4 regions of the Mesorhizobium sp. M0587 genome follow, and region 3 is predicted to be linked to each of the others. Evidence: predicted binding sites of a transcription regulator. Region 3 holds the regulator's gene; each other region holds the start of a gene.

Region 1 (7,746 bases), on a different contig from region 3:
ATCCAGTCCGAGCGCGTCGGCTGCGTCAACCCACTGAGCCTCGTCTCGAAATAGGTTTTCAGCCGTGCCCAGGTCACATGCTGGTCTCCGCATCAGAAGCGCAGGCTAGACCGGCTGGCGGCTAGATATCCAGCACTTCCGTCGCGGCGAACTCGGCGCGTTCCTGGATAAAGCGAAAGCGCGCCTCCGGCTTGGTGCCCATCAGCGCGTCGACCGCATCCTTGGTCGCGGCCTCGGCATCGATCACATCGACCCTGAGCAGCGTGCGCTTTCTCGGGTCCATGGTGGTTTCCTTGAGCTGCGAGGCCATCATCTCGCCGAGGCCCTTGAAGCGACCTAGCTCGACCTTGCCGCGGCCGGTGAATTCGGTGCGCAGAAGCTCGTCCTTATGGGCGTCGTCGCGGGCGTAGGCGACCTTGCCGCCTTGGCGGATCGAGTAAAGCGGCGGCACCGCGAGATAGAGATGGCCGCCGCGCACCAGCGCCGGCATCTCCTGATAGAAAAAGGTGATCAGCAGCGAGGCGATGTGGGCGCCGTCAACGTCGGCGTCGGTCATGATGATGACCCGGTCGTAACGCAAATCCTCGTCGCGATATTTTGAGCGCGTGCCGCAGCCCAGCGCCTGGGTCAGGTCCGATATCTGCTGGTTGGCGGCCAGTTTGTCGTTGCCGGCACTGGCAACGTTGAGGATCTTGCCGCGCAAGGGCAACACTGCCTGGCTGGCGCGGTCGCGCGCCTGCTTGGCCGAGCCGCCGGCCGAGTCGCCTTCGACGATGAAGAGCTCGGCGCCGGCGGCGGCATTTTGCGTGCAGTCGGCGAGCTTGCCGGGCAGGCGCAGCTTGCGCACCGCGCTCTTGCGCGACACTTCCTTTTCCTGGCGGCGGCGGACGCGTTCGTCGGCACGCGCGATCACCCATTCCAGCAGTTTCGAGGCCTCTTGCGGATTGTCGGCCAACCAATGATCGAACGGATCGCGGATCGCGGTTTCGACGATGCGGATCGCCTCGATCGTCGCCAGCCTGTCCTTGGTCTGGCCGACGAATTCCGGCTCGCGGATAAACACCGACAGCATGCCGGCAGCCGAGATCATGACGTCTTCGGAGGTAACGATCGAGGCGCGCTTGTTGCCGACGAGGTCGGCATAGGCGCGCAGCCCCCGCGTCAGCACGTTGCGGAAGCCGGCCTCGTGGGTGCCGCCTTCGCCCGTTGGAATGGTGTTGCAGTAGGAGTTGATGAAGCCGTCGCCGCCGAACCAGGTCACTGCCCATTCGAGCGAGCCATGGCCGCCTTGCCTGTCGCTTTTTCCGGCGAAGATTTCCCGCGTCACCTGGAATTCGTCGCCGAGCGAGGCCTTGAGATAGTCCTTCAGGCCGCCGGGAAAATGGAACTCCGCCTTAGCCGGTGTCTGATCCTTTTCCTTGATCAGGGAGGGATCGCAGGTCCAGCGGATCTCGACGCCGCCGAACAGATAGGCCTTCGAACGCGTCATGCGGTAGAGGCGCGCCGGCTCGAAGGCCGCGCCCTTGCCGAAAATCTGCTCGTCGGGGTGGAAGCGGGTCTTGGTGCCGCGGCGATTATGGACCTCGCCGAGGTGCTCCAGACCGCTCACCGGGATACCGCGCGAAAAACGCTGGCGGTATAGCTGACGACCACGCGCGACTTCGACCTCGAGATGGTCGGACAACGCGTTGACGACGGAGACGCCGACGCCGTGCAGGCCGCCCGATGTCTCATAGACCTTCGAGTCGAACTTGCCGCCCGAATGCAGTGTCGTCATGATCACTTCGAGGGCCGGCTTCTTGAATTTCGGATGCGGATCGACCGGAATGCCGCGGCCATTGTCGGTGACGGTCAGAAAGCCGTCGGCCGAAAGCTCGACATCGATGAAGGTGGCATGGCCGGCAACCGCCTCGTCCATCGAATTGTCGATGACCTCGGCGAAGAGATGGTGCATCGCCTTGTCGTCGGTGCCGCCAATATACATGCCTGGCCGGCGACGCACCGGCTCGAGGCCTTCGAGCACCTCGATGTCGGCGGCGCTGTAGCCTTCACTGCCATCCCTGATCGCGGCAGGACGCTTCGTGGCTTGCACGAGCGGATCCGCCGGGCGCGCCGGCGTGCGAGCCGGCTGCTTCTCCAGACTGCCGAAAAGATCGTTGTTGTCGTCCATGCCTGCCATAGGGTCCGGTGCTGCGAATCACTCGCCGATACTGCCACGCTTTTCGGCGCCAGGCGACGGAGGTTCCTGTTACGTTCGGGGATTTACCTCCTCTTATCCTAAAACCATTCGATAACCAAGCGGGCTGAAATAGGTCTGACACCGCCGCGCGGGATTCCTGATTCTTTAACAATGCCGCCCAATGTGAACCCAACATAACAAGAAACGATGGGCATCAGGGGTTTCGGCGTGAGGGGCAAGGCCATTACGATGATCGGCATCGCCGCCGTTTTCGGCGCGATCTCGATCTTTGCCGCGGATTTCTGGGTCAAGAGCCAGGCCAAGGCCGATGCCCAGGAGAAAACCGCGTCGATCGCCGCTCCGGCCGCGCCCACGATCGAGTTCAAGACCATCGTGGTCGCGAATGCGCCATTGCGCTACGGGATGGAACTCGAGCGCGCCAAGCTCAACGAAATCCCCTGGCCGCAGGATTCCCTGCCGCAGGGCGCCTTTGCCACCATCGACGGATTGCTCGGGGAGGGCGGCCGCGTGGTGCTGTCGCCGATCGAGGTCAACGAACCGGTGCTGCTCACCAAATTGTCGGGGCTGAACGGCCGCGCGACGCTCTCCAACATGCTGACGCCCGGCATGCGGGCGGTGACCATCCGCACCGACGAGATCGCCGGTGTCGGCGGCTTCGTCACGCCGGGCGACCGTGTCGATGTCGTGCTGACGCGCGATGCCGGCGAAATCCAGGAAGTGGCCAAGAACGCGCAAGGGGCGGCCGGTTCGACGATAACCTCCGAGATCGTGGTCGCCGACGCCAAGGTGCTCAGCGTCGGGCAGGGCGCCGACGAGCGCCAGACGACGCCCCAGGTCGCCAACTCCGTGACGCTCGAGGTGACGACCGAAGGTGCGCAGAAAGTTGCGCTTGCCCGCACCGTCGGCACGCTGTCGCTGTCGCTTCGTTCCGCCAGCGAAGGCGGCGAGGGCAGGGACGGCGTCACCACCATCTCTTCCTTCGGCGGATCGGTGGCCGCCAAGGCCCAGGCAGCGGCCGGCTCGCTGTTCGAGGCGATGACCAAGGAGCCGGAGAAACCGAAATTCAAGACGGTCATCGTGACGCGTGGCACGAAGGCCGAGGAATATCAGGTTCCTGCGCGGGACCAGAAATAGGAATATCAGGTTCCTGAGTGGACCAGAGCAGGACCGGTGGGGACCGGACGGGACGGGAACAATGTTCAGGCAACATCAATATCGAATGGCAAGCCGGCCGCGTTTCGTGCGTGCCCTGGCGATGGCGGTGACGATGGCGGCGGCCGGCATCTTCGCCGGCCCGGCCAAGGCGGACAATGACGTCGTCCATGTCTCGTCGACCAGGAATGCGTCGATCAAGGTCGCCAAGGGCAAGCCCAAGACCATCATGACCAGTGCGGCCTTCTACCAGATCGTCATCGGCGATCCGGAGATCGCCAACGTCAATCCGCTGACAGACAAATCCTTTTATGTGCTCGGCAACAATCTCGGCACCACCGGCATCGCGCTATTCGACGAGAACAAGCAGCTCGTCGGCACCGTCGACATCGAGGTGACGCTCGACACCGACCAACTGGCGAACACCATCCGCGCCAGCGTGCCGGACGCCAGGATCAAGGTCGGCTCGGCCAATGGCCGCATCGTGTTGTCGGGCGAGGCGGATGACGCGGTCGCCGCCGAAAAGGCAAACAAGATCGCGACGCGCTTTTCCGGCACCGAGGAAGTGATCAACTCGGTCAACATCTCGTCGTCGCAGCAAGTCCAGCTCAACGTCCGCTTCGTCGAGATCAACCGCCAGGCGAGCCAGGACCTTGGCGCCAAATACGCCGCCAATTTCGCCTATGGCATCGGTGGGCGCAATGTTGCGTTGCCCGCGGGGTCAATAACGGCGGCAGGGACAGGCGAGATCATCGGCAAACTTTTGTCGAATGGCGTCTCGATCGACATCGCCATCAAGGCGCTGGAAGAGCGCGGCCTTGCCCGTCGGCTCGCTGAGCCGAACCTGATCGCTCGTTCCGGCGAGACGGCAAGCTTTCTGGCCGGCGGCGAATTCCCGATCCCCGTTTCCGAGGAGAACGGCAAGATCTCGGTCAGCTACAAGAAATACGGCGTCAGCCTGGATTTCACGCCGACCGTGCTCAAGGACGGGCTGGTCAGCCTCGACATCGCGCCGGAAGTTTCCTCGATCGACGCGTCGGCCTCCTACAACATCGGTACCATCTCGGTGCCCGGCTTCATCGTGCGCCGCGCCAGGACCTCGGTCGACCTGAAGAACGGCCAAAGCTTCATGATCGCCGGTTTGCTGCAATCGCAAAATGACATCACCACGTCCCGCATTCCCGGCCTCGGCAAGATGCCGGTGCTTGGATCGCTGTTCTCGTCGAAATCCTATCAGCGGCGCGAGACCGATCTGGTGATCATCGTCACACCCTATCTGGTCAAGCCGGTCGATCCGTCGAAGAAGCTCGCGGAGCCGACAGACGGCACCCAGCCGGCCAGCAATGTCGACTACTTCCTCAACAACACCGAGGAAGTGAAGGGCTCCGATGCCGGCCGCACAGTCGCGCTGGCCGATGGCCGTGTCACGCAACCCGCGGCGGCCACCACGGCCGGTCATTTCCTCGACCTGCCGAAGGACTGAAGTCATGCGTATGGTCTTGAGATCGAGCATCGCCCTGCTCTTTGCCGGCTTCGCCGCCGGCTGCACCAGCGATGACTATGTGCGCAGCGAAGGGATGACGTCCGGCGCTGGTGACGCGCAGGCCGCCAACACCGTCATGCAGATGGTCGACCCCTGGAAATACGGCGTCCAGAACACGCGGCTGCTTGTGCCCGCGCAGCGGGGCAACGCCGCTGCCGTCACGCCCGACCAGGCGGCTGCCGCGAAGGCATCGCAGTCCTCCACAAGCGACTGATTTAACGGACAATCCAACAGGCGACGATCGACAGGCAGGCAGAATGGCAAACGGCATCAAGACCAAGAAGATCCTGCTCGTATCGACCGACGGGGCTTTCGTGCAGGACACGCGGACCGCATTCGCCGCCTCCGAGGTTATCCAGCTGTCGACGGTGGACAAGAATCTCACCGAATTGCGCGGTGAGATCCAGGAGACCGACTTCGGTGCCATTATCGTCGACATGGATGCGGCAAGGCTGGACGAGATCGACGCCCTGCAGCGCGTCATGCGCCGGCTAGAGGGCAAGGCCCCGGTCGTGGTCGTCACCCAAGAGTTCAACGCCGCCGCGGCGCGCATCCTGGTGCAGCTCAAGGTCGCGGATTTCCTGGTCAAGCCCATCACCACCGCCGACCTCGTGCGCTCGGTGGTACGGGCACTGCAGGGGCCCGGGCGGGAGGAAAACACCGAATCGCAGATCTACACCTTCATGCCGGCCGCGGGCGGCGTAGGCACCACGACGCTGGCCTTGCAGACGGCGTTCCAACTGCATCATTCGGTAACGCGCGGCGCCTCAACTTGCGTCGTCGACCTCAACTTCCAGCAGGGGGCCTGCGCCGAATATCTCGATCTGGAACCACGCTTCGACATCACCGAGATCGAAAACCAGCCCGAACGCCTGGACCGGCAACTGCTCGACGTCATGTTGTCGAAGCACGCCAGCGGACTTTGTGTTCTGGCGGCGCCGACGCAACCGGCGGAAATGCGTTCGTTCAAGACCGATGTCGTGGTGCGCATGCTGGATCTCGTCTCGGCCTATTTCGACAATGTCGTCATCGACATGCCGCGCACCTGGTTTCCCTGGACGGAGACGGTGCTGCTCGGCTCCAACAAGCTCTATATCGTCGCCGAAATGACGGTGCCGTGCCTGCGCCACACGCAACGGCTGATCCAGGCGGTCTACGAGACCGCGGGCAAGGAAGTGAAGCCGAACGTCATCGTCAACCGTTTCGAACAGAAGATGTTCGACAACGGCATCAAGCAGGCGGACGTCCAGGAGATACTCGGCGAGCATTTCGTCGGCGGCATTGCCAACAATTACCGGCTGGTGCGCGAGGCGGTCGATCGCGGCGTGCCCCTGCACGAGATCGATCCGAACGCCAATGTCGTCAATGACCTGAAGAAGATCATCCTTCCGGAAGAGGCGGTCTCGATCGGCGGCAAGTCGAGGTCGCTGTTCAGCATCGGCAAAGGCCTGCTGAAGAGGAAGGCCGGATGACCAGCCGTTTCTCCACGCTTCAGAACCGCGACGCCCGTCCGCAGCGCCCGGCGGAATCGACGCCGGTCGCGCATCATGCGGTCGTCATCCCGAGCAACAGAAAAACGTCGCCGGCTAGGCCTGAGGCAGCACCGGCGAAGAACGCCAACAAGGTGCTCGACGCGCGGGTGCGCATTCACCGGTTGCTGCTCGAGGAGATCAACCTTGTTGCGCTGGAGCGCTTGCCCAAGGACGAGATGCGCCGGCAGGTGCATGATTTCGTGTCGGAAAAAACCCGCCAGGAACGAATGGCAATCAACACCGCCGAACTCGATGCGCTGGTCGACGACATCGTGGACGAGATGGTCGGCCTCGGTCCGCTCGAGCCGCTGCTCAAGGATCCCGAGATCAACGACATCCTGATCAACGGCCATCAGAACTGCTTCATCGAAAAGAAAGGCAAGCTCCAGCAGGTCCATATTCCGTTCAAGGATGAGGCGCATCTGCTTAGAATCATAAACAAAATCGTCGCGGCGGTCGGCCGCCGCGTCGACGAATCGCAGCCCATGGTCGATGCCCGCATGCTGGACGGCTCGCGTTTCAACGCCGCCATCCGTCCGGTCGGCGTCGACGGGCCGCTGGTGTCGATCCGCAAATTCTCAAAGAACAAGCTCGGCCTGCACAAGCTAGTCGAATTCGGCGCCATCACCCAGAATATGGCCGAAGTGCTGGCCGCGGCGGTTCATGCCCGCAAGACGACGATTATTTCCGGCGGTACCGGCACCGGCAAGACGACGATGCTCAACGCGCTGTCGGCGTTCATTCCGGAAGACGAGCGGCTGATCACAATCGAGGATGCGGCGGAACTCCAATTGCAGCAGCCGCATGTCGCGCGCATGGAAACGCGCCCCGCCAACATCGAAGGCCATGGCGAGCTGAAGCAGCGCGACCTCGTCAAGAACGCGCTGCGCATGCGCCCCGACCGCGTCATTCTCGGCGAGTGCCGCGGCGAGGAAGCATTCGACATGCTGCAGGCGATGAACACCGGCCATGAAGGCTCGATGGCGACGATCCACGCCAACACGCCGCGCGATGCCATTTCGCGCCTCGAACAGATGCTGGGCATGACCGGCATGCCGATGACGGTGCAGTCGATCCGCAGCCAGATCGCCAGCGCCATCGATATCATCGTTCAATTGACCCGGCTTTCCGACGGCAAGCGCAAGGTGACGAGCGTCGCCGAGGTGACCGGCATGGAAGGCGACGTCATCCAGATGCAGGAGATATTTCGCTTCGTGCGCACCGGCATGGATGCCGATGGCGGAATTCTTGGGTATTTCGAGGCGACCGGCATTCGGCCACGCTTCCTGGAGGACCTGCGCGCCATTGGCATCGAGTTT
Region 2 (7,746 bases), on a different contig from region 3:
GCATTGTTCCGGCTGACAGAGGCCATTGAATCCTACAATGCGAGCGCAGGGCAACCGATCGAAGTTCGCATCGGTCTGTGGCAACCGGTACAGGAAGCGTTGCGCGAGAGCACGGGACTTGAGGTCAAATCCGACCAATATCTCTCCAGCCTTACGATCTATCAGGCAGGGTCCTTCGCGCTCGATGTCAGGGAAACGTCAAACGGCCCCGACTTTACGCCCGTCCTGATGAGCCGAGGCAAGGCGGCAACCCTCGAGGATGTGGCGCCCGCCGTCGAAGGTGATGAGGACGAACCAACGGGGAAGCTTCGCGACGAAATTGCCGACGCGCTTCTGCCGCCGGAACTGCAACAGAAATTTGTTTCCGAGCGCTACGAGGCCAACGGCCACACCCACAATGCCTATGTCCTTGGGCGCAATGTCTTCGTCGTCCTTGATCCTGATCTGAAGCAGGCGCTGGATGTGGTCCGAAAGATGCGCTCCGCTCCACGGGAAGCGCGACGGGCCTTTATCCGCAACCCTCGACCGGCGCTCTCGGAAGCGCTGGGCGGGGAGGCGGCCGATGCCGTCGCCGCGTCGCTTTTTGTCGAGACACAACAATATTCCGAACGCGTTCTCGGCCTTGGCGTGTGGGAAAGGCCAGCGCTTCCCTGGTTGCAGAATAAGGCGGGTCAGTGGCTGCCAGAAGGTTTCGCGCTGAAGTTGCGCGACAAGACCCTCATCTTCAGCCAGGAGGGCGTGGAGCAGCTGTCGCACGAGGTTCAGGCCGCCAAGGTCGAAGGACACGAGACCGTCGCCGTTATGGGGACGGACTATTCCGTATCCGGGGTCGAGGGCGCGCTTGCTCACATTGCGCCAGTTGATTCTGCTCCGGTCGGCATCGACCAAACGGGGGAAGAACCCGGCCAGACCGCAAGCGATGAGGTACTGACACAAGACGACAGGCAAGTCCTTCTCATCAGGCAGAATCTGGAAGACGCCGACTATGTGCTTGCTGCTCCTAGGCGGATTGCATCCATTCCGCTGGAAGTGCCATCAGCACTGATGGGGAGCACCAGGGCAAAGCCGCACCAGCAAACGGGATTGTCATGGTTGCTCAATGCATGGGTGGCGGGGCGACCGGGTGTGCTATTGGCCGACGACATGGGTTTGGGAAAAACGTTTCAGGCTTTGGGCTTTCTGGCCTGGACCAGGGCGAACCGGAAATCTCAAGCAGCATCGCTGACGCCGCTGCAGCGAGGCCCGATCCTGATTGTTGCACCGACGGCGCTTCTGAACAACTGGATCGCCGAGGCAGAACAGCATCTTGCGCCGGATGCGCTGGGAGACAGGATGGATGCGTTCGGACCGGGATTGAAGAGGCTGAAGCGGCCACGATCGGAATCCTGGTCTCCCGAGGACTCCCTCGACACAGACGCCTTGAAGCGCGCCGATTGGGTCCTGACCACATACGAAACCCTTGCCGACAATCATCGCGCTTTCGCGCGGGTTGGCTATTCGGTCGCGGTGTTCGACGAAATGCAAAAGGTGAAGGATCCACGCACTATCAATACTCATGCCGCCAAGGCGATGAACGCCGATTTCGTGTTGGGGCTGACGGGAACGCCCATCGAGAACCGGCTCGAGGATCTGTGGTGTATCATGGATAGAGTGGCGCCCGGATTTCTAGGCGACCTCAAGAGATTTTCCGAGGCTCATACCGAGGACCAGCCGGATAATCTCAGGGCGCTCAAGCACAAGCTCGACGAGCCGCAGGCCAACGGGCCACCAATGATGCTTCGTAGAATGAAGGAAAACCACATAGAGGGGCTGCCTGAAAAGAAGATCATGTCCTACGAGACGCACATGCCCGGTGCACAAGCGGAGGCCTATATGGAGGCCGTTCGCTCCGCCCAGGCAGGCGAGCGCTCGCATGGAGCGATGCTCAAGGCGATTCACGCGTTGCGCGGGATTTCCCTGCATCCCGAAGGAGCCAGGGAGGTCGATCCTTATGACAGCCAATCGGCAGCGACTTGGCTCGGTCAGTCCGCACGGCTGACACGGGCGATCGAAATCTTGCGGCAAGTCAAATCAGCGGGCGATAAGGCGCTGATCTTCATCGAAGACCGTGCCGTTCAGAAAGCCTTCGCTGGAGTTGTCGTCACTCTCTTCGATCTGCACGCCGAACCGACAATCATCAACGGTGAAGTGCCCGGCCATCGGCGACAGGAATATGTCAAACGGTTTCAGGAGGCGCAAAAGGGCTTCGATCTACTGGTGCTGTCCCCGAAGGCGGCCGGAATTGGCCTCACCATCACGGCGGCGAACCACGTCATTCATCTTAGCCGCTGGTGGAATCCGGCGGTTGAGGATCAGTGCAATGACCGTTGCTATCGCATCGGGCAGGACAAGCCGGTGACTATCCATCTGCCGATAGCGATTCATCCAGTATTGGGCGACGCGTCCTTCGACGTCACGCTGGACCGCCTCCTGAGCCGAAAGCGTTCGCTTTCGCGCAACATGCTGGCGCCGCCCGTGTCGGATGGAGATTTGGGCGCTCTATTCGGGGCCACCATCTCGACGCATTGATCCATCCGATCCCTCACATCAGAGTAAGCAAATGAAAGCGCTCATCGTTCGAGAGCCATGGATCGATCTGATCCTGGATGGCCACAAGACGTGGGAGCTGCGAACCCAGCCCACCTCGATCCGCGGGAGGATCGCACTCATTCGTAAAGGCAGCCGAGAAATCGAAGGCGTAGTTAAACTCGTCGACGTCCTGCCGCAATTGTCAGCGTCCGGCTTGGCAGATTCCATCGAGTTTCACGGTGTCCCGTCGAGCAGACTTCAAGAGGTGACGCAAGCTGGCTGGTTGACACCATGGGTACTGGTAGACGCCCACCGGTTTTCTGCGCCCGTTCCTTTCACACGTCCCTCCGGGCCCGTTACTTGGGTCGATCTGGATGTCGAAACCATGCGTGCCGTGCAACAGCATTCGGCTATCTTAAATCGGTCGAACGCCGCGACAGTGCAGGCGGTGTCCGTTGCATTGCCCCCTTCAGCGTCTCGCCGATATGCAGAGGAGAAATTCGATTCTTCTCCCAGGTCATCTGGCAAGGAACCGCAAATATCCCCCTCCCTCGAATCCAAGCTCGTGCTAAAGGCTGAAGAGCTCGGCTTCGCCGTCAAGCCGCGCAGAAGTCCGCAGACCAAGATGCTTGAACTGTCGGTCACTACACGGAGGGGCAAGCGCTTTGTCTTCGTCGACCGGATGCCGAAGTCCGAGCCGCAATTCAGGGTATTCCTCCCGCCGGAGGTGGACAAGAAGGCTGAAACCGCAATCGATGGAATTCCTGGCGTTGAGCGATTCAGGAATGGTAGATCGGGCCATTATGTGTTCAGACACAGCGCTTTTCGCGCATTCGCCCCATATGAGGGTCAGGAGCCTGAAGCGCATGGCTGGTTTGTGTCCGCGCTCCGAGCGGAATCCGCATTCGGAGCCATCCTTCAAGCCGTTGAGGTCGCTTGAACGCGGAGCGCTACAAGAGACCCGCTTCCGTCAGATACGGCGACGGGTTGGCGGGTTGGTCTCCAATCCTTCCACTAAGCGTAATCATGAGACGGCGCTTTGGTCTTGTCATGGCCACATAGAACAAGCGTCGCTCACTCTCCTTGGCTTCTGCCGTTTCCGCCCGGCGCAAGGGCCAGATGCCATCATTGGCATCAAGTATGACGACGGTATCGTATTCCTTGCCCTTCGCGCGCAACGCTGTCATCAGATGAACTGGTCGGCGCCACAGTTCGTCGGCAGCGCCTGAAGCGTCCTCCTCGCCCGGCAGCCGAGCAAGCGTATCGCGTGCGCTGTCAAGATCATCAATAAAACGCTGGAAGTCGTCCTCATAGCGTCCCGCAAATTCCGCCAAGTAGAGGAAGGGCGGGTCGGTGTAGAATATGTCTTCCTGCGATTTGCCATAATCCTGGTTGAGCCCCGCAAAGCCCGCACCCAATGCCGCGATTGCATCCCTTACCGTCGGCGCATCCAAGAGGTCGCGCAGCACCCGGCAGAAAACGAGGCCGGCGGCCCCATCCTCGTTGAGGCCTTTCAATGATCCGCGGTAGGCTGCTATCGCATCGAGCGCGTCGCTGTAGCTTTTTGGTCGGCTCGTGCGCAAATGGGCGGCCAATGCTTCTCGTTCCGCCTTTTTCAACGGATACCGTTTCACCAGGTCGCAAAGCTTGACAATGTCGTCCACAAGCGCAGGCGGCCTGAAATTGGCTCGCGCCATTGCACATGTCTGCAGTGCATGCCGCAGCTTTTCAAAGGCACCACTCATGAAAATCTGAAGATCCTCAGCTGCACAAAAGGGCAAATCCTCGCTCGCCATCAAAACCTGATACGGGATAAGTTGCGCGCGTTTGCGGGAAAGAATGGCAAGCTTCGCATTTGGTCTGTTGCTTGCGAGGAAAGACCGCACTTCATCCATCACAGCATCGATGGATTCGACGAACCTGTCGCTCCTCACGATTTGGACCTCTGCATCTGCCGTTTGCATCGCAACGACGCGCTTATCTTCTCGACGCTTGTTGTTAACGATCAGCTTTTGTGACGCCGCTACAAGATTTCTGGGGCAACGATAATTTCGTTCCAGGATGTGGGTCGAAAATTCACGATCGAAATGTTGATCAGGTTGCAGGATGTAGTGAGGCGTCGCCCCCCGCCACTCGAAGATGGCTTGGTCATCATCCCCCACGATCGTCAAGTCAGCCTTGTGCAGATCGACGATTTTTCGGACGAGGTTGAGGTCAAGCGGATTGATGTCCTGGAATTCATCCACGAGTACCTGTGTGTACCGCGAACCGCCGGTGGGAAAGCGATCCTCCGCAATCTGCCGGCGCAGATCCAGGAACGCGACATATTTCTGATCTTCCAATGAAAAAAGAGCCTGCCCAATCATCGTCTGACAACTGTCGACCCAAAACGGCAGCACATCTTCGATAAAGGATTCAAGGCGTTTGTCGGCCAGTATCTCGCATTCGGCCAACTGGTCGATTAGATTTTGGATTTGCCAAAGCAAGCCCAGACGCATGAGGTAGTCCATCTGGTCGTGGGCCGCCCAAATGCTCGGAGCTTCATGGTCAAAGCCTAATGATTTCAGTCGTTCAATCAGGCCGTTCAGAATCTTGTCAACAACGTAGGGCTGCGCCTCCATAGCCTTCTCAATCCGTGGGAATTTGCGCCAGACGGGCTGCAATGTATTTCGCACGCAACCTGACTTTTCGAATTCGCTTACCAGCAGGCGCGGGCTGTGATGATTGGCGCGTAGCCTTTTGAAGCCCCAGCCGTTCAGAGTCACCACCTCGACAGCACCCGCCATAAACGCGAAATCGGGGTTTGAAAGTCGTGCGCGAAGTTCGTCACGCGCGGCTCGCGTGAAAGTCACGACAAGGAAACGTCCTTTCGAATCCGCTCGGCGATACAGCTCTGCACACCGCCATAAGAGAGATTGTGTCTTACCGCTGCCAGCAGGAGCAAGGAGGCGCAGATTGCCCCCGGGGGCCTTACAGAACCGCTGCTGAAATTCGTCAAGTTGCTGATCGGAGACGTCAATTGGCCTGGTCGGAATAGCTTGTGCGTCAGCCATGTTAGTGTTCCCAAACTGAGGCGATGGTCTACAGAATCTATTGACTTCAGCTTGCAGTCTGCCCCGTGGACCGCAGCGTGAGCAAGTTTCGAACACGGAGCGCGACAGCGCAGTTGCAAGCTCAAGCTGTGGCTCTACTCGAAGGCTAAGACCGGGAGGTCAATGCTGACGCGTCATAGGCAATGGGATTTCCGAGCACATCTCAAGATATCTGCAGAACGCGTTGGCAAGCTGGATTTGTCGTGGTGTCTTACACTCCGCTTCGAACACCTCCGGTGCCGCAACGAGGATCGACAGGCATTTGGCCCGCGATGTCGCAACGTTGAAGCGGTTCAGGCTGTAAAGGAATTCCATGCCTCGTGGAGCATCTGCGTGCGTTGACGAAGCCATCGAATAAATTGCGATCGGCGCCTCCTGACCCTGAAACTTGTCCACCGTACCGACTCTGGCGCCGGGCAAGCGCTGCTGGAGTTCGAAGACCTGCGCATTGTAGGGCGTGATGATCAGGATATCGTTGAGGGTGATGGGCGCTTCTTTGCCTTCCCTGTTGATCCAACGCGTATCAGACCGCAGCACGTGATCGACGAGACGATGAATGGCCTCTGCCTCTTCAGGTGAGGAATTCTGATTTCCCCGGTGGGCGATAGGTAAGTACCTGAGGCCGGATCCGTTTATCGGACCGCTTGAGATGATCTGGCCCTCAAGACCATGTCTCGACCTCAGCTTGCCCTCATAAAACAGTTCCGACGTGAATGCGCAGAGATCCGGATGGAGCCGCCATGTCTCTTCGAGGAAGAGACCCTGGTTGGCGGCAATCGTTTTCTCGCCATCAAGGATATGGTTCAGCGCCGACACATCGGTTCCGTCCGGGTGACTTCCCTGCATCGGCTGATCCAGCTGCTGAGGATCGCCAAGCAGGACAACCGTGTGAGCTGCCTGCGAAATCGCCAGCACATTTGCCAGCGACATCTGAGCCGCTTCGTCCACGACGAGGACATCGACTGATGCAAATGCATCGGCCCGCGACCAGAGGAAGCTCGTCCCCCCGGCGACCTTGCATGACCCGCTCAACGCGCCATACACGTCAGCATTGCTCTTCGCGAAAACCAAGCGATGCTGATTGGATTCCATTTCCTTCGGCTTGACGATGCAGGTCAGGTCGACGCCATGCTCGTCGGCTGCCTCGATGACCTTGTCGATCAGGTTCCTGATGACCTTGTGGCTGTTTGCGGTGATTCCGACAGTCTTACCTTCGCGAACTAGCGCGCATACCATCCGCGCGCCAGTGAACGATTTTCCGGTGCCGGGAGGACCTTGTATTGGGAAGATGCCGCCATCGAAGAGCGTGGCAACCCGCATCGCTGCGGCCAAGCTTGTCTCCCCATCAATCTTGATCGGCTCACCCCGCAGGCGGGGAGCCAGGCGCAGCAGCAGATCGCGCGCCGCACAAAATGGCCCATCGCCAGCCAGCCCGTGGTCCACCACGTATTCGCCGATGCGCACGAGGGAATTGGCCTGTTCATCAGAGCCGAAAGTCTTGGAGCCGTAGACCGCCTGGGGATGAACACCAGCGGACTTGCCCGTCTTTTTTATGTCGATCGTACGGTTCTCCTGCGATACGGCAACGGTGGTTCCAATCTTGTCGCCGCCGACGTTGTGCAGGTCGTCCTCGACGCGAATGTCTGTTTCCTGCGGAATGAATGAATAGCGGTGCGTCGGCAGCTTTCCGGCCCCGGGGACCTCGCCGACGAAGGTGAGGCCCGACAGGCCGCTGCGTTCGTCCGTCAAGTCTTCGGCCGACAGATCGCGAAGGCGAAAGAACGCCCACCAAGTCGCCTTTGCCTCGCGCCGATGCCAATCAAGAATGTTGGCGAGTATCCATCGCGCTTGCTGGTCATGGTCGCGTTCCTCCGGATCGGCCGATACATCTGCCGTTAGCCGCTCAATCAGCGGGCCGATCTTTGCGAGCCATGCCGTGACGTTTTCGCTTGCGACGTCGTCGCCGGGCTGGGGCCGGGCAATGTTTTCACCAGCAGCAATCGCCTGAGCGCGGAGCATTTCCAACCAGTCGCGAAGACACTGCGTCGATACGCAGTCGTCGCGGTTGTAGCTCTCGACCACCGAT
Region 3 (7,746 bases):
TTGCGGCCAGCAGCTGCGCCTTGTTGCGGTCGTCGAGGCGCGCGGCCATCGCCGGGCCGCCTTCGAGATAGGGCAGGGTGGCGATGAAGATGTCGAACAGCTCGGCATCATCCATGCGGCGCATATGGACGCCGTTCAACGCCTCCAGCTTGGCGAAGTCAAAGCGGGCCGCGCCCTTGTTGACGTCGCCGATATCGAACCAGGAGATCATGTCCTTGATCGACATGATCTCGTCGTCGCCATGGCTCCAGCCAAGGCGCGCCAGATAGTTGAGCAACGCCTCCGGCAGATAGCCCATGGCGCGATAGGCCTCGACGCCGAGCGCGCCGTGCCGCTTCGACAACTTGGCGCCGTCGGCACCATGGATCAGCGGAATATGCGACATCGAAGGCACGTCCCAGCCCATGGCGTCGTAGATGACCGTCTGGCGAGCGGCATTGGTCAGGTGGTCGTCGCCCCGGATGATATGCGTGACGCCCATGTCGTGGTCGTCGACGACGACGGCATGCATGTAGGTCGGGTTGCCGTCCGAGCGCAGGATGATGAAGTCGTCGAGATCCTTGTTGGGAAAGCGTACCTCGCCCTGGACGCGGTCGTGCACCACCGTCTCGCCTTCCGTGGGCGCCTTAATGCGAATTGCGCCCTTGGCGCCGGCAGGCGCTTCCGACGGATCGCGGTCGCGCCAGCGGCCATCATAGCGCGGCGGCAGGCCCTTGGCCCGCGCTGCCTCGCGCATCGCCTCCAGCTCGGCGGGCGTCGCATAGCAATAATAGGCCTTGCCCATGCGCACCAGCTCCTCGGCCACTTCGCGATGGCGCGGCGCGCGCTCGAACTGTGACACAGGCTCGCCGTCCCAGCTAAGGCCAAGCCAGGAAAGCCCGTCGAGAATGGCCGTGGTCGCAGCCTCGGTCGAACGCTCCCTGTCGGTGTCCTCGATGCGCAGCAGCATCGTGCCGCCGGTGTGCTTCGCGTACAGCCAGTTGAACAGCGCCGTGCGCGCGCCTCCAATGTGGAGGTAGCCGGTGGGCGAAGGGGCAAAACGGGTGACGACCTTGTCGGACATGGAGCTCTCGGAAACCATCTGAAGCGGGGTGCGGTGCGCGGGCTTTCGCGCGTTGCGCGTTCATGTAGCATAGGGTGTCGAGGGCGCAAGGGGCAGACCCGATGGCTGGACGAGGCTGGAGCTCGGATCAGGGCGAGGATGCTGTTGCCGGCGTCAGCGAACGGTCCCTGTTTGCAACGCCCCAGCCTGTTCCGCTGCCGTCGTTATCGCCGCTCGTGCAGGCTCCCGGCAGGCAACCGTTGCCGGTGGATATCCCAGCGCCAATTCCGCCCACGGACGCCGGAAGGATTGTGCGCGTGCGCCGGCGGATCGGCCGGGTTTCACTGCCGCGCCTGCGCCGCGGCATTGCAACGGCGGCGGCTCTGGAACTCGACCGCGGCATAGGTTTCCTATTGGTGCCGGTCTGTCTGGCGAGCGGAGCGATCGGCTATTTTTCGCTCGCGGCGGAGCCTGACCTTGCGAAACTTGTGGCGCTGGTCATGCTGACGGGGCTCCTAGCTCTGGTCTCGCGTTCCTGGCCCAAAACTCACCTGTGCCTCATGGCGGCGTTCCTGTGCGCGGCTGGCTTGCTTGCCGCGAAGGTCGAGACGTGGCGGACCGCGACCCGGATGCTGGGCTCCGAAATCTCGACGCAAGTGACAGGCCGTGTCGTTTCGGTCGACCGGATGGAGACTGGCCGCATCCGATTGACCATCGACGTGATGTCGACCGCCCGGCCGATACTGCGCTATGCGCCGGAGCGCGTCCGGCTGTCGGCACGCAAGATACCGGCCGAACTGACCGCCGGTTCCCTGGTCACCGGCTATGCCAAGCTGCTTCCGCCGACAGGCCCGGTGCGGCCGGACAGCTACGACTTCTCCTTCGACAGCTATTTCGCGGGCATCGGCGGCAGCGGGTTCTTTCTCGGCAATCCAAAAATCGTCGCCACAGGTGACGATGGCATGCCGCTGTCGGCCCGCCTTTCCTCGGCGGTGGAAACCGCCCGCGAAGGCATCGCCGATCACATCAGGGACATTGTCGGCGGTGCCGAAGGCGAGATCGCCGCGGCGCTGATCGTCGGCGTGCGCGCCGGCATTCCTGACGAAATCAACGAAGCGATGCGCCGTACTGGCATCTATCACATCATCTCCATTTCCGGACTGCACATGGCGCTGGTCGCAGGCACCATCATGGGCCTGCTGCGCGGCGTCTTTGCCCTGTTCCCGGATTTTTCAGCGCGTCGGCCGGTCAAGAAATACGCCGCCGTGGCGGCACTTTGCTCGATTGCCGCCTATCTTGTCATCTCGGGCGTCGTCGTTGCCGCCGAGCGCAGCTTCATCATGCTGGCGGTGATGCTGATCGCGGTGCTGTTCGATCGGGCGGCGCTGACCATGCGCAACCTGGCGATCTCGGCGATCGCCGTCATCGTGGTGTCGCCGCATGAAGTGGTCGGCCCGAGTTTCCAGATGTCTTTCGCCGCGACCGCCGCGCTGGTCGGCGCCTATGCCGGCTGGGCGGATCACCGTGCGGGAAAGACCAGACCGCCACCGCCGAAGCGATCCCTGCCGGGTTTCCTGACGCGAAAACTCCTGCTGGCGACCGGCGGACTTGCCATGACGTCGATCATCGCCGGCGGCGCCACGGCACTTTTCGCCATCTGGCATTTTCAGCGCGTGTCGCCGCTCAGCCTGTTCGCCAATCTGGCCATCATGCCGATCGTGACGCTCGTGATGTTCCTGGCCGTTGCCAGTGCACTGTTGATGCCGTTCGGGCTGGATGGGCCGTCCCTTTACCTGATGGGCAAGGGGTTGACTGTCATGATCGCCATATCAAGCTGGATTTCCGAGCGTTCGCCGGTCGATGCCGTCGGGCTGATTTCGCAGCAGTCGGTGCTGTTGGTGACCATTGCCCTCGTCATCGCGACAATGGCAACGACATGGCTGCGGCTTGGAGCACTTCCATTCGCGCTCGCCGGTCTGTTGATCGTCGGCGATACGCGCACGCCGGATGTGCTGATCTCGGAGGATGCGCGGCTGGTCGCACTGCCGATCGGCGGCGGCGAACTTGCGGTCAGTCGGGCACGCCCGAACGAATTCACCGTCGACAACTGGAAACGCGCCCTGACATCCGAAACCATCGTCGTGCCGGAAATCTTCACCGAAGGAGACGGCGAATTCGACATCGCCGATTCCATCGGGCTGCCGCCGGGATCACCTTTCTATTGCATATCAGGCGTCTGTCTCGCCAGGCACTCATCGGGTGCAATCATAGCGCATGTCGAAGACCGCAAGGATGCGTGGAAAGCCTGCGGTTTCGCCGACCTGATCGTCATCAATGATGCAACGGCATATGACCCCTGTCACAACCCGCTGGTGCTTGTCGTCACCAAGCGGCAACTCGCCCGCAAAGGCAGTGCGGCCGTCTTCTTCGACCGCCAATCGGCGATCGCACCAGCGACAATCAGCTTCGCCGTGGACAGCCCATACCGGCCTTGGCACACGCAACGCAAATTTTCACGCGAGGCGAGGGGGCTGCCGCCCTACAACAAACCCGACAAGCCAGCGGTAAAACCGCAGCCGCCTCAATAGCGTCTGATCAGCCCGACCAGTTTGCCTTGCACCTTGACCCTGTCTGGCCCGAAAATGCGCGTTTCATAGGCGGGATTGGCTGCCTCGAGAGCAATCGAAGCTCCCTTGCGGCGGAACCGTTTCAGCGTCGCTTCTTCTTCATCCACCAGCGCTACGATGATTTCGCCAGGGCTGGCCGTGTCGGCGTTGCGGATGATGACGGTATCGCCGTCGAAGATGCCGGCCTCGATCATCGAGTCGCCCTTGACCTCGAGCGCATAGTGTTCGCCACCCATGATCATGTCAGGCGGCACCGAGATCGAATGCGTCTGATGCTGTATGGCATCGATCGGCACACCGGCGGCGATACGGCCCATCACCGGGATCGACACCGCGGAAACCGCATCGTCGTCATTGCCAGCCGATGACATCCGCGATTGCGCCGGTTTGATCTGGCGGCCGAGGCTGCCTTGCCCAAGACTGCCCTGGATGACGCTTGGCGAGAATTTTTTTGCCGCATTGAGGCCCGGCGCGATCGAATCCGGCAGCCGCAGCACTTCCAGCGCCCGCGCCCGGTTGGGCAGCCGGCGAATAAAGCCGCGCTCCTCCAGCGCCGTGATCAGCCGATGGATACCGGACTTGGAAGCGAGATCGAGCGCTTCCTTCATCTCGTCGAAGGAGGGCGGAATGCCGCTTTCCTTGAGTCGTTCATGGATGAACATCAGCAGTTCATGTTGCTTGCGTGTCAGCATGGCGGCCCCCAAGACATTGAACAACGGGTTTGAATCAGAATCAGAAAAACAAACCCAGAACAAACACTATCTGTTCCAGTTGTGTTCCGCAACTGTTTAAAGTTTAATGAATTTGTTAAGGCTGCGGAAACGAAGTGGCCTCCCGCAACCGGCATCCCAAAGGCGCGGTCCGCCGTCAACGCGCGCTCGGGCCCATTGAAATTGTTTCGGTTAATGGCCTGTGGGCCGATCGATCTCCACTTTTGGCATAATCCCGCAAGCTGTGTTGCCGACAGATGCCGGGTGCGTTTCGGCGGGTCGAAAAACCTCCGTCGCTCGTGAACGAAACGAAGCCAAAATGCCAACTGCGTGCCAGAAAGCGGCCAGGCACCGTAGGACGCGAAGGGCCGCTTTTTTGCTCGTTGCTTACCGCTCGCTTGACGAAACCGTATAAGAGTATACGGTTTGTGAGGAGGAACATGAATGATCACGCCGAAGCAGGCAGCGCGCCGCGCACGGATAGAGCATGCCGCCTACGCGGTGCTCCGGGAAACCGGCTACAAAAGCGCGTCCCTGCTTGCCATCGCCAAGCGGGCATCGGCGTCGAACGAAACCCTCTACAACTGGTACGGCAACAAGCAGGTGCTGTTTCGATCCCTGATCGAAGCCAATGCGGGAGAGGCAAGGAAGCTGCTGGAGGACGCCCTTCACCAGGCTCGCGATCCCCTCGAAACCCTGGGCTTGCTAGGGCCGGTCTTGCTGACCCTGGTGACGGGCGACAAGGCGGTGGCGCTCAATCGCGCCGCGGCGGGCGACGTCAACGATACAGGCACGCTTGGCCAATCGATCGCGCAATTCGGCCGCAACACCATAATGCCGCTTGTTGGCGACCTGCTTCGAACCGCAAGTCGGGACGGCCTGATCGCCTGTGACGATCCTGCCGAAGCCGCCGACATCTACGTCCGTCTTTTGATCGGCGATCTTCAGGTTCGCCGGATCGTCGGGGTCCTGGAGGAACTGCCTCCGCCGGAAGTCGAGCAAAGATCGAACAGGGCGCTCACCCTGTTCTTGCGCCTCTATGCGCCCGACAGGGACGGCCGGTCGTCGACAGCCGCCGACAGGAGTACACGATAATGATCGCGGTTCCCTACCTGTCCGCCCTTCTGTCGCTCCTGCCGGGAGCTTGGTTGCGACCTGACGTCTGATTTCAACCAGCCTTGCCCCGGCCGCGGGCGCACTCTTTTCAACGGGGAACATCGTGACCATGAGCAGAATTCCCGATCTGGCAGCGATCGAGGCGATGGACGCCGCGGATCCGCTGCGTGCCATGCGCGATCGCTTCGTCTTGCCGGAAGGGGTGATCTACCTCGACGGCAATTCGTTGGGTGCTGCTTCTCCCGCCGTCTTCGAGGAACTGAACAAGGCCGCGACACAGGAATGGGCGCAGGATCTCATCCGTGCCTGGAACACCGCCGGCTGGTTCGACATGCCGGTCGAACTCGGCGATCAGCTCGGGCGGCTGATTGGCGCCGCGGCCGGCCAGACGGTGGTCTGCGATACCACCTCGATCAACATCTACAAGGTGCTGCATGCCGCACTCGGCATGCGGCCGCACCGGTCGGTGATCGTCGCCGAGGGCGACAGCTTTCCGACCGATCTCTACATGGCGGAAGGCGTGGCCTCGACACGGCCGGGCACGGTGCTGCGGCTCGAGGGCGTCGATGCGCCTGATATCGAAGACCTGATCGACGAGCATGTCGCCGTCATCCTGGTCAATCACGTCAACTACAAGTCCGGCCAGTTGCGCGACATGGCCGCCCTGACGTGCAAGGCGCATCAGGTCGGCGCACTGATCGTATGGGATCTCTGCCACACGGCAGGCGCACTGCCGGTCGAACTCGACGGCGCGAATGCCGATTTCGCCATCGGCTGCACCTACAAATACCTCAATGGCGGTCCGGGCGCGCCGGCCTTCATCTACGCGGCCAAACGGCACCATGGTGATATCAGGCAGCCGCTCAGCGGCTGGTGGGGGCACGCCCGGCCGTTCGCCTTCGAACAGGGCTACGAGGCCGGCACGGGCATCCGCCGGTTCCTGTGCGGCACGCAGCCGGTGCTGTCGATGCGGGCGCTCAAGGGCGCGCTGGACCTGTGGAACGAGGTCGATATGGCGGTGGTGCGCAAGAAGAGCATCGCGCTGACCGATCTGTTCATCCGGCTTGTAGAAGCCAGGTGTGGCGCCTACGGCCTCGAACTCGAAAGCCCGCGCAACGGCGATGCGCGCGGCAGCCAGGTGTCGTTCCTCCACCCACACGGGTACCAGGTGATGCGGGCCTTGATCGAGCACGGCGTCATCGGTGATTTCCGCGCGCCGTCGACCATCCGCTTCGGCTTCACGCCGCTCTATATCGGCTACAAGGACGTCTGGCAGGCTGTCGAGGTGCTGGAGGATATCCTGCGCACCGGCGCCTGGCAGGACGCGCGCTTCGCGGTCAAGACGGCGGTGACCTGAGAAACTTTGTTTTTTACGCAATTCCCCCGGGGAAGCGTTACGCGCTTTCCCGGCCGTCGCCAAACGACCCCATTGCGGTCGCCAGCGCGACGCTTCCGAAATGACCGCTTCGAGCCCGTAGCTGCCGTAGCCCGACGCGGGGCAGCTAGAAGGGTATTTCGTCGCTCAAGTCCGACGCCGCGGGGGTCACCGCGATCTTTCCTCTAAATACTTTGAATGCAAACGGGCTCCCGCCCGCTATACTGTGACGCCTAGCCACCGTCCGCGCTGTCTCGGTGAACGCCTGTTCCGCCCCTACCGCGTTCATTAGTCCGGCTTCGATATAATAGCTCATGAGGCGGTCCAACGTCGATTTGCTGATTTTGAACGCCTTTGAGGTATCAACCGACTCCACCACACCTGCGATGGCAGACCCTATTTCAACACAAGATTCGTCATCCTTGATGTAATAGGAGTACTCGTTGTTCCAGTCACTCGTACTCCATTGAAGGTTGTTGAAGAATATAGGGAAAGTGGAAATCCATGTGGCGTGAACGGATGCAGTACTGCCGTACGGAGAGCCCCGCCCGCGGGTATTCGGCAAAAGATCAATAGTAATTGGATCGTCCGCCGCCGGGATCGGAGGTAGCGCAAGTGCTATTTCCAAACTGCCAATTGCATCGCGAAACTTGACGTTTTCTTTGCGGACTTCGTTTAGCTCTTCCAGAGCTTCCATACTGGCAACGGCGTCACCTCGTACCCAGCCCACAGCCGGTTTCGTTGCCTTGGCATGTTCCAGTGCCTCGCGGACAGCGAGCTTTAGGCCATCTGGGGTTATCCAAGTCTTCCGTAGGCGGTTTGTTTCAACTGCCGCAACGAATGCATCTAGGCGCTTTCTGCCCTCCACCGAGCCTT
Region 4 (7,746 bases), on a different contig from region 3:
GGCGATGCGATACTCGCTGCTCACGCCGGGCAGGGCGCCTTTCCGTGGCGAGTTGTCTTCGGCGCGTGCCGTGCCGGACACCAGGCCGGCAATGGCGAGCATCGCAATGGCGATGCGGTGTGAAGTTCTGGACGGAAGAAGGTAGGCCATTCCTCATTTATAGTCATGTGGCGCCGACGGAACCAGACAGCCATCGTCAAATCTTCGGCAACCGGATTCACGCCGCCTTTTTGCGTGTGTCGAAGACGTGGTCGACGATGCCCCACGCCTGGGCTTCGCGGGCGGTCATGAAGTGGTCGCGGTCCAGCGTTCGCTCGACCTCTTCGTAGCTGCGTCCGCAATGCTGCGCATAGAGTTCGGTCATGTGGCGTTTCGTCTGGCCGATGCGCTCGGCATGGCGCTGGATGTCGGAGGCCTGGCCCTGGAAACCGCCCAGCGGCTGATGCAGCAGGATGGTGGCGTTGGGCAGCGAAATGCGGCGTCCCGGCGAACCCGCCATCAGCAGGAACGATCCCATCGAAGCGGCAAAGCCCATGCAGACGGTCGACACCGGGCAGCTGATGTACTGCATCGTGTCGTAGATGGCGAAACCGCTGGTCACCACGCCACCCGGCGAGTTGATGTAGAGCGAGATCTCCTTGTCGGGATTGTCCGATTCCAGCGATAGAAGCTGTGCGCAGACCAGCGCCGAGGTGTCGTCGTTGATCTCGCCGTTGATGAAGATGATGCGCTCGCGCAGCAGCCGCGAGAAAATGTCGAAGGCGCGTTCGCCGCGGCTCGATTGCTCGATCACCATCGGCACCAGATTGGCAACACCGCTCATAATCTTCTCCATTGTCCTGGTCAGGCCGCGCGCAGCATCGGCAAAGATGTGTTCGCGGCGACGGGTTTCGCGGGCCCGCGCAGTCCCAGCGAAAGCCGGCATCCGGCACCCGCCGTGGCAACAGCGGGCATTGCCTTGCGGGCAAAGCCGTCATGGACGATGCGCAGATGCGTGCCGCCGGAAACGGTGCGGGCGAGCGTGAAGGTTACGATGCTGTCGAGCGCGTCCTGCCTGGCATCGCCCGGCTGCTCGCGCCAGGAATAGCGCAGCAGCCGTTCGGGTTCGGCGTCAAGGATTTCGCATTCGATCGCAGCCTCCGGCCCGGCGAAAGCGAAACGGCTGCCGGTCTGCGGCCTGATATCGTTCGGCATCATCCAGGCCGCGAGCAGTTCCGGCACCGTCAGCGCCCGCCATACTTTTTCCGGCGGCTCGGCGAGGTCGTACTCGAACTCGATCGCATCGAGAGCGGCTTCCGTTTGGCTTTCGTGCTTCATTGGTCCATGTCCTTCAAAACCGCCTTCAGCCTTTCGATGCGATCCGGCCAGAAGGCCCGGTAGCGTTCGATCCAGGAGAGCAGGGGTGTAAGCCCCCGCGGATCGGCGCGATAATAGGCGTTGCGGCCGGCGCGCCGCTCGGTCACGAGGCCGGCTCCGCGCAAAACCGCCAGATGTTGCGACACGGCCGGCTGCGACACCGTCATGCCGCTGCGCAGTTCCGACACGCTCATCTCGCTTGTTGCCAAACGCTCAAAGACGGCGCGGCGCGTAGGGTCGGCCAGGGCTCGGAAAATCTCGGCTTCGATCATGACAAAAGCATAAGTCGATACTTATTGGTTTGGCAAGGGCTGTTTTGAAACCCATATGTAGGCTTCCAGCATTGCTGCCATTCCTTGACAATCGGCAGTAATGCGTGTAGAACGAAAAGAGAACAAAAACCTTGTGGGAAAAGCCAGCCTTAGCAGGCGGCGACTGTCGGCAACCTGTAAGGTGCTGCGACAAAAATTTGTTTCGGACGAGCGCGGAGAAATATCATGGCGGGTAGCGTCAACAAAGTCATTCTGGTCGGCAATCTCGGCGCAGACCCGGAAATCCGTCGCCTGAATTCGGGCGAGCCGGTCGTCAACATCCGCATCGCCACGTCGGAAAGCTGGCGCGACAAGAATTCCGGCGAGCGCAAGGAAAAGACCGAGTGGCACAACGTCGTCATCTTCAATGAGGGGATCGCCAAGGTCGCCGAGCAGTATTTGAAGAAGGGCATGAAGGTCTATGTCGAGGGCCAGCTGCAGACCCGCAAGTGGCAGGACCAGACCGGTGCCGACAAATACACGACGGAAGTCGTGCTGCAGAAGTTCCGCGGCGAATTGCAGATGCTCGACGCGCGCGGACAGGGCGAGGGCGGCCAGGTCGGCGGCTATTCCGGCGGCAGCAGCCGTGGCTCCGATTTCGGCCAGTCCAGCCCGGGCGAAAGCTTCAATCGCGGCGGCGGCGCTTCCAAGGGCGGCGGTGGCGGCGGTTCTTCGCGCGAGCTGGACGACGAAATTCCGTTCTGAGCATCGACACGGGCGTGACGGGCATCTGAGGAGAGGGCGCGATGTCGCTCGGACCGCTCCTATCGGCACGTCCTCCGATCCCATGGCATGCGTTTGCGGCTTTTGCCGCGCTGGCGATAGGCGGCGCGCAGCTGGCGCTGCCGAAAGGCACGCTGCGCCACCGCGCGATGGGCTATCTCTGGGCGGCGCTGATGCTGGCCGTCGCCATCTCGAGTTTCTGGATCCAGCAGATACGGCTCCTTGGCCCTTTCAGCCCGATCAATCTCTTGTCGATCCTGGTGCTGGTCACGGTGCCGCTGGCGGTCTGGCATGCACGCAATCACCGCGTCGCCAAGCACCGCAAGGCGATGATTGCGCTGTATGTCTTTGCGTTGGTCGGCGCCGGCATCTTCACGCTGTTGCCGGGCAGGGTCATGCACGACGTGGTCTTCGGGGTCGCGCGTAGCGGCCCGTGAACTCTTCTCTAGTCCCAGGCATGGACAGTGTTGCGGCGAAAGGATGTTTCAGGTGAAAGCACGCATCAAATGGGTCGAGGAACGCACCTTCGTCGGCGAATCCGGCACGGGCCACAAGGTCGTGCTGGGGACTGCGTTCGGACCGGAAGGTAAAACGCCGGGGCCGAGCCCAATGGAGCTGGTGTTGATCGGCACCGGCGGCTGTTCGGCCTATGACGTGGTGCATATCCTCGAAAAGGGCCGCGAGGCGGTCGAGGACTGCGTGGTCGAGCTCGACGCCGACCGGGCCGAAACCGAGCCCAGGGTTTTCACCCGCATCCACATGCATTTCGTCGTCAAGGGCAAGGCGCTCTCCAGCGACAAGGTCAAGCGGGCGATCGATCTTTCGATCGAGAAATACTGCTCGGCCTCCGCGATGCTGGCCAAGACCGCTGCGATCACCCACGATTTCGAAGTGATCGATATGACGGCGAAGTAGGGTCGCCGTCGACAGGCGGCCCGTCGCGGCATCACCCCACCATCAATGCCTTGATGCCGTCCGCGACGAACTGCACGGCAAGTGCGGCCAGGATGACGCCGAGCAGGCGGGTCAGGATCGAACGGCCGGTCTGGCCGAGGATGCGGTCGATGCGCTCCGACAGCACGAACACCAGATAGGTGATGGCGAGGCAGACGAAGATGATGCCGACCAGCGCCGCCTGCGCGCCAAAACCCTGAAACGAGCCGGAGAGCAGCACCGTCGCTGAAATCGCGCCGGGGCCGGCGATCAGCGGGATCGCCAGCGGGAAAGCGGCGATGTTGTGGATCATGTCCTTGGTTATGGCGACGTCGCCGATCTTCTCCTTGCGGTCCTGCCGGCGCTCGAACACCATTTCGAAGGCGATGAAGAACAGGAGAAAACCGCCGGCGACGCGGAAGGCCGGCAGCGTGATGCCGAACACCGACAGGATCGAGGCGCCGGCGACCGCGAACAGCGCCATCACCAGGAAGCCGATGACCGAGGCGCGCACGGACACCTGCTGGCGCTCCTCGCGGTTCATGCCGCGCGTGACGGCAAGAAACAGCGGCGCCAGGCCGGGCGGATCGATGGTCACGAGAATGGTGACGAAGGCGTTGAACAGGCTGTCGAAATTCGGCATCTCTGGCCCTCCCACCGGGCAGAGCCCGCACCAGGATATTGGTAGAGCAAAGACCGGTCGGGGGGAACCGCCAGGGAAGCTGTTCATGTCCCGGGAATTCAACCTTTTGGAAGCCGGCGGGCCGGCGCCCCCCTCTGTCCTGCCCGTCCTCCGCACAGCTGCGGAGGGTGGACCGGACATCTTCCCCCACGAGGGGGGAGATCGGCAGCTTCGGCGTTAGCTCGGTCCGCGAAGGATCGCTACGGAACCGCCTTTAGCCATCAAGTTCCGCTTGCCGCCGCGCCAGGAATTCCACCTCCAGCCGCCATGTCGCGCCATTGTCATGCGAGCGCTCGCCGAGCCAGCGGAACGAGTTCCCGGTGATCCGCGAAAAGCTCCAGCGCACGGAGGAGCCGGTGTCGTCAGCGCCGACTTGCACGATCGTGTCGCCGTCGGCGCGGCCGAGCTGGCGGCTAAAATACTGGCTGCGCGGATCACTCCAGAAGATGTGCCAGGCATCCGCGCCGGGATCGTAGACCCGCAGCGTCGTGCCATAGAACGTCCATTTGCCGAGCGAGGGCGAGGGGCCGGCGTCGCGGGCAGGCAGGATCCAGACGTCCTGGACGGCGCGGCCCTCCAGAACCCAGCCAAAATGCACCTCGCCGCGCCCGGTCAGCACGGTACCGTCTTCAAGGTGGCGCGAGGCGTCGAAAGTCCAGGCACCGACGAAGCGACCATAAAGGTTCAGCTTTTCGGCAAGCCCGTCGATGGGGCCCGGGCTGTGCAAAGCCTCGGCAAAGGAAGATTGGTCGAACATGGTTTCGGTCTCTTCTTGTCAGGAGACCCGGAATCTAGGCGGTGGCGGGGTTCTGGGCTTGGGAAAAATTGCTATAATTCGGCCATGACGGCGACCACGCATACGCTCGCATCCGGGCCCGGCTGGCACGTGGCGGATGTGGTCTGCACGGCCAGCGCCGGCGACCGGCCGTTCGAGGAGGCGCATCAGGATTTCTGTATCGCGGCGGTCACCAGCGGCGCGTTCCGCTACCGCGCCCAACAAGGCACCGAGATGCTGGCGCCGGGCGCGCTGCTGCTCGGCAATTCCGGCACATGCTACGAATGCGGGCACGAACATGGCGGCGGCGACCGCTGCCTCTCATTTCACTTCGAGCCGGCCTATATGGAACGGATCGTGGCCGGCGTGCCGGGCGCCAGCAATCTGGCTTTCGAAGCGCCGCGCCTGCCACCTTTGCCGGCCCTGGCGCCACTGCTGGCTGAGGCGGAGGCCGCGCGAGAGATAGGCGACCGGGACGCCTTCGAGGAACTCGGATTGCGCATCGCGGGTGCCGCCGTGGCTACGGTCTCCAGCGCGGCGCGCGCTGGGCGCCAGCCGAGCCGCCGCGACCAGAAGCGGGTTGCCGAAGCGGTGCGGCGGATCGAGTTGGATGCCGAAGGGCCGGTTTCGCTTTCAGCGCTTGCGGATGCGACAGCGACCAGCCCCTATCATTTCCTGCGCGTCTTCCGGCAGGTCGCCGGCATGACGCCCCACCAGTTCCTGCTCAAGACCCGGCTGAACCGCGCGGCGGTGCGGTTGCGCACATCAGACGACGCGGTCTCGGCGATCGCCTTCGCGTCCGGCTTCAACGATCTGTCGAGCTTCAACCGCCGGTTTCGGCGCGTGATGGGAGAAACGCCGGGCAATTATCGCGCCCGCCGTGGCGCATTCGGCCGCACCCCGCTTGCCCTGGTCCCGTGAAATGGGTGCCCGAGCGCTCGGTGCATGCGGAGGCAGCCATGGGATCCAACCCATCATGCTCGCGGCTTTCGCTGGGGGGAAATGGTTCATTGCCGGCTGTTGCCCTGGCGGCGGCGAAAAGCGTGGTGGCCATATCGTCGCAATCAGCGGTATCCTTTTGAAATCCCCGTAAAAAATGACACTGGAAAAGTGCCGCGAAGGTTGGAGTTTCGGCGTTGGTTCCTATATAAGCACCAAGTGATTCCTGTTTAGATTGTGATCCGATTTGACCGACCAGAAGACACCGCGCGGCGCCGACGGCGGCCCCACCGGCATCGAGCCGATATCCATCATCGAGGAGATGCAGCGCTCCTATCTCGATTACGCCATGAGCGTGATCGTGAGCCGTGCGTTGCCGGACGTGCGCGACGGCCTCAAGCCGGTTCACCGGCGCATTCTCTTCGCCGCCCATGAAAGCGGCTACCACTGGAATCGCAAATATGTGAAATCGGCGCGTCCGGTCGCCGACGTGATGGGTAAATACCATCCGCATGGCGACGCCTCGATCTATGACGCCTTGGTGCGCATGGCGCAGGACTGGTCGCTGCGCGTGCCGCTGATCGACGGGCAAGGCAATTTCGGTTCGATCGACGGCGATCCGCCGGCGGCGATGCGCTACACCGAGTCGCGGCTGACCAAGGTCGCGCATGAAATGCTGGAGGACATCGACAAGGAAACCGTCGATTTCCAGGACACCTACGATGCTTCCGGCAGCGAGCCGAAAGTGTTGCCGGCGCGGTTCCCCAACCTCCTGGTCAACGGCTCCGGCGGCATCGCCGTCGGCATGGCCACGAACATCCCGCCGCACAATCTCAGTGAAGTCTGCAATGGCGCCATCGCCATCATCGACAATCCGGCGATCGACCTGCCGGCGCTGATGGAGATCATTCCGGGGCCGGATTTCCCGACCGGCGGCATCGTGCTTGGCCGCTCCGGCATCTACAACGCCTATTCGACCGGCCGCGGCTCCATCGTCATGCGCGGCAAGGTCAACATCGAACAGCGCGGCAACGACCGTGAATCGATCATCGTCACCGAGGTTCCCTACCAGGTGAACAAGGCGTCGATGATCGAGAAGATGGCCGAGCTGGTGCGGGACAAGCGCATCGAGGGCATTTCCGATATCCGCGACGAGAGCGATCGCCAGGGATACCGCGTCGTCATCGAGTTGAAGCGCGATGCCGTCGCCGACGTCGTTCTCAACCAGCTTTACCGCTTCACGCCGCTGCAGACCTCTTTTGGCGCCAATATGGTGGCGCTGAATGGCGGCAAGCCGGAACTGATGACCTTGACCGACATGCTGAGGGCATTCGTCGCCTTCCGCGAGGAAGTGGTCACCCGGCGGACGAAATTCCTGCTGCGCAAGGCCCGCGACCGCGCCCATGTGCTGGTCGGTCTGGCCATCGCCGTCGCCAACATAGACGAGATCATCAAGCTGATCCGCACCGCGCCCGATCCGCAAACGGCGCGCGAGCAGTTGATGGAGCGGCGCTGGCCGTCCGGCGACGTCGAATCACTGATCCTTCTGATCGACGATCCCCGTCATCGCATCAATGAGGACGGCACCTACAATCTCTCCGAGGAACAGGCGCGCGCCATCCTCGAACTGCGCCTGCAGCGCCTGACCGCGCTCGGCCGCGACGAGATCGCCGATGAATTGAACACGATCGGCGCCGAGATCGTCGATTATTTGGACATCCTGTCTTCCCGCGTGCGCGTGCAGCAGATCGTCAAGGACGAGCTTGCCGCCGTGCGCGACGAATTCGGCACCCCACGCCGCACCGAACTCGCCGAGGGTGGGGCGGACATGGAAGACGAGGACCTGATCCAGCGCGAGGACATGGTCGTGACGGTGAGCCATTCCGGCTATATCAAGCGCGTGCCGCTGTCGCTCTACCGGGCGCAGCGCCGCGGCGGCAAAGGCCGGTCGGGCATGTCGACCAAGGAAGAGGATTTCGTCACCCGGCTGTTCGTAGCCAACACCCACACGCCGGTGCTGTTCTTCT

Evidence for each region. Region 3 encodes LexA, which represses DNA repair genes until DNA is damaged. Its sites were predicted from a motif close to TGTTCNNNNTGTGTTCNG; they were not measured.
Region 1: the regulator LexA is predicted to act here: its motif matches at 2,241-2,258, upstream of parE (DNA topoisomerase IV subunit B).
Region 2: the regulator LexA is predicted to act here: its motif matches at 5,699-5,716, upstream of NKI49_RS24785 (UvrD-helicase domain-containing protein).
Region 4: the regulator LexA is predicted to act here: its motif matches at 1,736-1,753, upstream of NKI49_RS07605 (single-stranded DNA-binding protein).

What each region holds. Positions count from the first base shown of each region.
Region 1 covers NZ_JAMYQP010000006.1:193,965-201,710, reverse strand. Annotated here, with positions in the region: gene NKI49_RS08190 (FUSC family protein) at 1-77, opposite strand, end outside; gene parE (DNA topoisomerase IV subunit B) at 122-2,170, opposite strand; gene cpaB (Flp pilus assembly protein CpaB) at 2,408-3,334, shown strand; gene NKI49_RS08175 (type II and III secretion system protein family protein) at 3,396-4,835, shown strand; gene NKI49_RS08170 (hypothetical protein) at 4,840-5,109, shown strand; gene NKI49_RS08165 (CpaE/TadZ family protein) at 5,153-6,367, shown strand; gene NKI49_RS08160 (TadA family conjugal transfer-associated ATPase) at 6,364-7,746, shown strand, end outside.
Region 2 covers NZ_JAMYQP010000033.1:134-7,879, reverse strand. Annotated here, with positions in the region: gene NKI49_RS24795 (DEAD/DEAH box helicase) at 1-2,568, shown strand, start outside; gene NKI49_RS24790 (ASCH domain-containing protein) at 2,600-3,508, shown strand; gene NKI49_RS24785 (UvrD-helicase domain-containing protein) at 3,519-5,621, opposite strand; gene NKI49_RS24780 (DEAD/DEAH box helicase) at 5,781-7,742, opposite strand.
Region 3 covers NZ_JAMYQP010000060.1:1,374-9,119, reverse strand. Annotated here, with positions in the region: gene gltX (glutamate--tRNA ligase) at 1-1,063, opposite strand, end outside; gene NKI49_RS31050 (ComEC/Rec2 family competence protein) at 1,165-3,630, shown strand; gene lexA (transcriptional repressor LexA) at 3,624-4,361, opposite strand; gene NKI49_RS31040 (TetR/AcrR family transcriptional regulator) at 4,824-5,474, shown strand; gene kynU (kynureninase) at 5,605-6,852, shown strand; gene NKI49_RS31030 (DUF4062 domain-containing protein) at 6,998-7,746, opposite strand, start outside.
Region 4 covers NZ_JAMYQP010000006.1:60,944-68,689, reverse strand. Annotated here, with positions in the region: gene NKI49_RS07625 (hypothetical protein) at 1-150, opposite strand, end outside; gene NKI49_RS07620 (ATP-dependent Clp protease proteolytic subunit) at 218-823, opposite strand; gene NKI49_RS07615 (SRPBCC family protein) at 844-1,317, opposite strand; gene NKI49_RS07610 (ArsR/SmtB family transcription factor) at 1,314-1,628, opposite strand; gene NKI49_RS07605 (single-stranded DNA-binding protein) at 1,854-2,372, shown strand; gene NKI49_RS07600 (DUF2306 domain-containing protein) at 2,414-2,827, shown strand; gene NKI49_RS07595 (OsmC family protein) at 2,880-3,305, shown strand; gene NKI49_RS07590 (MarC family protein) at 3,337-3,966, opposite strand; gene NKI49_RS07585 (hypothetical protein) at 4,220-4,762, opposite strand; gene NKI49_RS07580 (helix-turn-helix transcriptional regulator) at 4,847-5,701, shown strand; gene gyrA (DNA gyrase subunit A) at 5,967-7,746, shown strand, end outside.